DNA from 2 places in the Desertibacillus haloalkaliphilus genome. Region 1 is predicted to be linked to the other one. Evidence: a T-box and tRNA genes for the amino acid it is inferred to sense, from the RefSeq annotation. Region 1 holds a T-box; the other holds one or more tRNA genes.

Region 1 (3,428 bases):
AGCGAGTCACATCTTCAATCGTTTCTTGGAGACGCGTTAAGATCCATTTGTCAGCAATCGACTTCTCACCACTCAAATCAATTTCTTCGTATGTTAATCCATCCATATTCATTAAGGCAAAACGTGACGCGTTCCAAATTTTATTAGCAAAATTCCATGTTGATTCGACCTTTTCCCAGTAAAAACGCAAATCATTTCCCGGGGAACTTCCAGTCGACAAGAAGAATCGCAATGCATCGGCACCATATTTATCGATGACATCCATTGGGTCGACACCATTTCCAAGTGACTTACTCATCTTACGACCTTCAGAGTCACGAACTAGTCCATGAATAAGCACATCTTTAAATGGACGTTCACCGGTAAATTCAAGCCCTTGGAAAATCATTCGAGCAACCCAGAAATAGATAATATCATAGCCCGTTACAAGCGCGTCTGTGGAATAGTAACGTTTAAAGTCTTCAGCATTTTTATCTGGCCAACCCATCGTTGAAAACGGCCATAACGCTGAACTAAACCACGTATCGAGGACATCTTCATCTTGCTCCCAATTATCGATATCCTCAGGTGCCTCATGGCCAACATAGACTTCACCTGTTTCTTTATGATACCAAGCTGGGATGCGGTGTCCCCACCAAAGCTGTCTTGAGATACACCAGTCACGGATGTTCTCAATCCAGTGTAAATACGTTTTCTCAAAGCGTTCAGGAACAAAGTTGACTTTGCCGTCTGATTTTTGTAAGTCAATCGCTTGCTTCGCGAGTGGCTCCATTTTCACGAACCATTGTGTTGATAAATACGGCTCAACGACAGCACCGCTTCGTTCTGAATGACCAACGGAATGCATATGATCTTCAATGTTAAATAAAATACCGTCTTCTTGTAAGTCTTTTACAATTTGCTTACGACACTCAAAGCGATCCATGCCTTGGTATTTACCAGCATTTTCATTCATTTGACCCTTTTCATCCATCACAAGAATACGCTCAAGGTTATGACGGTTACCGATCTCAAAGTCGTTCGGATCATGTGCTGGTGTAATTTTAACAGCACCTGAACCGAATTCCATGTCGACATAATCGTCAGCGACAATTTCAATTTCACGGTCAACAATTGGTAGTTTTACTTTTTTACCGATAAGGTGCTTGTAGCGATCATCATCAGGGTGAACAGCAACGGCTGTATCTCCTAGCATCGTTTCTGGACGTGTCGTTGCGACTTCAATCGAACCAGATCCATCAGCAAGTGGATATTTCATATGATAAAAGGCACCTTGTACATCCTTGTAGATGACTTCAATATCAGAAAGGGCTGTCTTCGTTTGCGGATCCCAGTTAATGATATATTCACCGCGGTAAATAAGGCCTTTTTCATACAGTTGAACGAAGACTTCACGAACTGCTTTTGAAAGACCTTCATCAAGCGTGAAACGCTCGCGTGAATAATCAAGTGAAAGCCCTAACTTTGCCCATTGCTGACGGATAAAATCAGCATACTCTTCTTTCCACTCCCAGGACTTTTCAAGAAACTTCTCGCGACCAAGGTCATAGCGGCTCACGTTTTGTTCACGAAGCTTCCCTTCAACCTTTGCTTGCGTTGCGATCCCCGCATGGTCCATCCCTGGTAACCATAACGTGTCATACCCTTGCATGCGTTTTACACGTGAGAGAATATCTTGTAATGTTGTATCCCATGCATGTCCTAAATGCAGCTTCCCGGTTACGTTTGGTGGTGGAATTACAATCGTATACGGTTGTTTTTCTTCGTCACTTGTTGCTTCAAAAAATTTGCCATTGACCCAATAAGGATACCATTTCGCTTCGGTTTCCTGTGGGCTATACTTCGTTGGCATTGACAGTTCTTCATTTGCCATGGTTCATGACCTCCTATGTATTAAAAATAGATTGAAAACAAATTTTTCATATGCATCACGCGTCAGGGGGAATGCATAACACAAAGGCTAAAAAACGATAAAAAACCCCCTCCATCCAAAGGACGAAGAGAGTTCGATTTCGCGGTACCACCTTTGTTTGCAGGTAACTCAAAAAACGATAGCTGTTAACGCTACCTGCACACTTCATTCCGATAACGGCGGGTGCCGGCTTACTCTACTGTTCGCTATCACACGAAGTTCAACTAAGCTGCTCCAGGGCGACATTCAATCCTTACATCCTGAAAAATCTCTCAGCTACTGATTTTTCTCTCTGAAGGGTTGGGGATCTACTCTTCCCTATCTTGGCATTTCATGGATTTTACAAAGAACGACAAAAATTTCGTTTCAATCACTCTATGTATTATATTACGCTTAACGCCTTGTTTTCGTCAATAACAGCTTCGCCTATTTTTTTGGAAATTATTCTTCACCGAGTGCTTCTCTTATTAAAAAGCGATTTTTTTACACATCATGACGAGTCCACGCATAGCTTACAATAAGGACGTTTAACGAAGGGAGCGAGGACTATGTCCCCAAGAAGGCGATACCCCATTTGGTTACGTCGTGCTCGTGATGTGTTGTACCAATTTACATTTCCATTGTTAATCTTTCAGTTGATTCGGACGATTTTTTTTCCATCGACCTTTGATGTGTTCCTATTAATCTTACTTGCCGCACTTTATATTAGTTTCCTATTAGGCTTAGCTTGATTCATTTCGTCTGAATAAATACGCGCACAATCCATATCCCCCTCCCTTTCTCGCTCACTCTTGAGACTGGGGATCCCCTCTAAATAACAAGTAAAACCACTTACAGGTCTAATCTGTAAGTGGTTTTTGTTCTCTCGCATCGTTAAACAACTGTGACGTGAAGCGCTGTACCTTCCTCATGTTCAATAAACGCCGTTCAAGCCGTTGCACAAGCTGAAGCTCTGATAAATACCGTTCATTTTGACGATAAGTATCAATCGAGTGAATGATTGGTTCAGGAAATAAGAGGTAGCTTGCAAACAACGACTTTTCCTCTTTCTTCAAGAGAAAGATCTGTTCATACACTTCAAACCAATACAGAGGATCCAGCGGTCCGCCACCCTCAGGTCGGGCCTCAGGGGCCTGCGCTCCCCATAAATGATGAAAAGACCGCCTGTAAAAAAGCGCCAAATCTCTTGCCGGTGTATCTAAAGCTGCCTTTTCAAAATTAAGCAAGTATGGTTCACCATAATCATCAAAGAGAACATGTTGATGAGATAGCCGGGTGTGACATAGGACACTTCGAAAACGCTCATTTTCTTGGCACTGTTCATACCAACTCTTTAAATGCTGCTTAGCCTCTTCTGCCATATGCATCATTCGCTGAACATGAGTGAGAAACGTGAGTTCAAACGGAGACATATATGTTTTTCGCTCCGCAAGTTCAGCAAATTGTTCCATCTTCGCTTGTCTCATTCCCCAACGTTTCAATAATGTTTGATACGACTGATCAATCAAATCTTTGG
Region 2 (3,428 bases), on a different contig from region 1:
TTCATTATCTTTATCATACATCTAGATGCTCCTATGAAACCACTTATACTAGCTGAATTCTCATTATACTAAATGGCAAACGATAATCGAAACTCTGTCCCTTTCCTCATCTTGCTTTACACCTCGATTTTACCATTAAAATGATTGACTAGCTTATGCACCATAAACAAGCCAATGCCTTGCCCTGCAACAAGGATATGAGAGCCATCGCTTACTTCTATATCTTCCGTTAGTGATATCGACTTTGTTTTTAGAGTCATGCTAACCTCCTGTTGTATTGTAGAATGCTTACATAATTATTCTCTATGAAGGTAGCAAAACCTTTCAAAAAGTCAGTTTTTACCTAATTTTAGTATTTTTAATATGATTATCATTTCATTCATGTTAGGCTCCTTTTCAAGTAAAGCAAAGCCTTTCGTCTAGTAGACTAGATTAAAAATGCTCACAAATGTTGTGAAATACATTTGTGAGCATTTAACTTTTATATAATGTTTCAATGCAGCGGTATCATGGTGCCAGTATTACTTTTTAGTATAAGCAGAATATTCACCGCCAAAATATATACCAAACCCTGTAAAATCACAACTACCCTCTTCTGATATTTCATGAACACGAATCGATTCATCAACTAATTCCAATGTAGCTTCACAACTTCCACTACTAAAAGATGCCGTATCAGCAGAGGTTAATTGGGCTTCTCCATCATACTCATTAAATTCCCAAGGCATTTGATAACCAGCTAACTGACCACCGGTAGGGTCATAACGGTAACCAGTTTGTGATACAAACGATATTGCGTTCGAATTTTTTTGATGCACATATAACTCCGTAGTCATACCAGTCCCTGTATATCCTAAATTATAATATTGACCTAACCATGCTGAAGATTCTATGTTCCCGGTTCCATCTCCTCCAACGCTTACAGTTCTTGTGGAACCTTCCCAATGTACGGCCTCCCCTAACGATTGACTAATGAAACGAAGAGGAACAAACGTACGTCCTTCCCTCACTTGCGCCGGAACAGAAATGTTCACTTCTTTTCCATTTACTTTTGCTGTATTAGATCCTATTTTCAACCACACCGTTGTGTCACCTTTTGCAGCATCAATGGTTTTTTCTTTTTGATTCCATTGAACCGTTGCACCTAATGATTCAAAAATCCCTCTTAACGGCACTAAGGTCGTGCCATTTTCAATGACACCTTCATTGTTGTAATATTGCTTTTCATCATTTTCTATGTAGATAGAAACATCACTATATGCATGAGCACGACTATCACTAACATTTAAAATACAAAATAGTGTTAAGCTAAGTAAAGCGAGCTTCAAAATATTCATTGGTTTCCCCCTATTTTTCATTTAAAGAAACTTTTAGGTAAATATTCCTTTAAACTTTAGCTAAATTTTACCACATTCATAATGAAAGTAGGTTAATTTCACTAATAAAATTAAATTTAAATGCTTTTTACAATTTCTCCTTACACTGTTTTACCCAGTTAAAAAATTCATATTTTAACTATCCTTCCTCATGACCATTGAACTTGACTGACATAAGGTTTGAAACATGGATTCAATTGAATTTTTGAGATGATTGTTGGAAGGAGACAATAATTGGAGATAACAAAACCCCTTGCCTAGCAAGGGGTTGGACGTTTATATGTATGGTGACCCGTACTGGATTTGAACCAGTGACCCCTTGCCTGTCAAGCAAGTGCTCTCCCGCTGAGCTAACGGATCATTTATTAAGAATATGTATAATATACAATAGAACAAGTCCCTATGTCAACAGCGATTTCATAATTGTTTTATCTGAAGCAACGTATGAATGTTTATTTAGAACAATCAAAATCCCCCCTCTCCTGCGACTTCGTAAAAAATCAGTTAAATATATGAAGGCTAACGATAAACAAGAAGAAAAATGCCATCGTTATGTGCAACTTTCTTCGCATTCCGGTTGCTTTTTTATGACGACGGTAGCCTGTAATTAATAAAACGACTAATACGATAAATGCGAAGTAGCCACTTATAAATTTCAAACTCGTGAACGAGCTTGGGTGATGCATCAACATAAGTGCTGCATGAACGATCACAAGTGCTGTACCTGTTATTGCAATTGGAATATGTAACTTCATAAATTTACGAGAACCTTTCGCTAACGCTTTTTTTATATTTCTGTTCTTGCTCTTACGAATGATCAAAAAGATAAAAAACATGTTCACATTTAAAAGAAAGAATACTAACGCCGCTTGTGCAATTCCTTTTGAGGTCGTAATCATCATCGATAGATATTCTTTTTGCCAACTAAATCCTAAGACACAAATCAAAAACAAGCCATTTAAGGCGATCCACCATTTAACCACCGAAATTCTCCTCTCTCTACCAAATCTATCCTCATTCTAACACGCCCCAAACACAACAGTGCCTTATTCTTAAAAATACCCACCTATATGACATATCTAACTCAGCTCAGTACTTGTCCCAAACTAAACATAAAAGAGGATAGGATAAAAGGTACCAATCTTTTATCCCATCCTCTAGATTCTCTTTTCTTTAGCGTTGTGGTCCTCCAAGACCACCTACAAACTGATGCCAAACCCAAGGCCAGAAACCTCCGCCATGACCTGGCCCAGGTGTTGGGGGTCTTGGGGGTCCCCAAGGCCCTCCGCCGTGTCCTGGCCATACTGGTTGCCAGGGAGGCCTTGGTGGGGTCGGGCCAAAATAGGGACTGATTCCGACAAGATCACTATGATGAACTTGGATAAACTGTTGTTGATAAGACGGCCTAGGATAAATAAATAGGCTAACCATTCCAGTGCGATGATTATAATCAAGCACATAGGCAACAACTTGACCGTACCCAGGGATCGTTGTGGTGATCCACTGGTTCATGTAGCGCTCAATCACAGTCGGCGGTAAAAATTGTAATGAAGGTTGTTGACGAAAATTAAAGTCATATTCATGTTGGTAATTATACACACTGCGTCTCTCCTTTCCTCGTTGCTATAGCCTATGTTTACACCCCCCCATTGTGTGAGAATCACACGAAAAACAGAAGCACCTGACTTCCCTCAGATGCTTCTGTTTGACAGGTACATTATTTATCTAGGTTATCCATTTCATCTTCAAGCTTTTTTGCAAACCGCACTAGCTTGTCTACGTGTTGGTTCCCTGAATCAATGGTCTCATCTATTTCATCTTGAATGTCTTTATACGCATCAAAGTATTGTTCATTCTTATCGATCGTTCTCTTCGACTCCTGCATCATACCTGCGATTTCTTGACTACTAGCCGTTAACTCCTCCATCGTCGCTGCAATCTTATCTATATCTCCAGAAAAGCCCTTTAACTGATCTAACACCTGGTCCAAACTTTCATGGACAGAAAAAAACATTTTTCCACCTTCATTAATCTCTTCACGATCATCGGTCA

What was found. A T-box is a leader RNA that pairs with one kind of tRNA and senses whether it is charged. The one in region 1 lies ahead of KH400_RS00475 (valine--tRNA ligase), so its partner is inferred to be a tRNA-Val.
Region 2: it encodes a tRNA-Val, which carries the amino acid that the T-box ahead of KH400_RS00475 (valine--tRNA ligase) is inferred to sense. The anticodon was not compared.

Annotation. Positions count from the first base shown of each region.
Region 1 covers NZ_JAHPIV010000001.1:96,621-100,048, forward strand. The annotation lists gene KH400_RS00475 (valine--tRNA ligase) at 1-1,873, opposite strand, end outside; T-box leader at 1,989-2,246, opposite strand; gene KH400_RS29390 (YszA family small membrane protein) at 2,461-2,643, shown strand; gene ysxE (spore coat protein YsxE) at 2,752-3,428, opposite strand, start outside.
Region 2 covers NZ_JAHPIV010000007.1:106,592-110,019, forward strand. The annotation lists gene KH400_RS09485 (hypothetical protein) at 117-260, opposite strand; gene KH400_RS09490 (copper amine oxidase N-terminal domain-containing protein) at 522-1,337, opposite strand; tRNA gene KH400_RS09495 (tRNA-Val) at 1,662-1,736, opposite strand; gene KH400_RS09500 (hypothetical protein) at 1,877-2,359, opposite strand; gene KH400_RS09505 (hypothetical protein) at 2,550-2,975, opposite strand; gene KH400_RS09510 (methyl-accepting chemotaxis protein) at 3,094-3,428, opposite strand, start outside.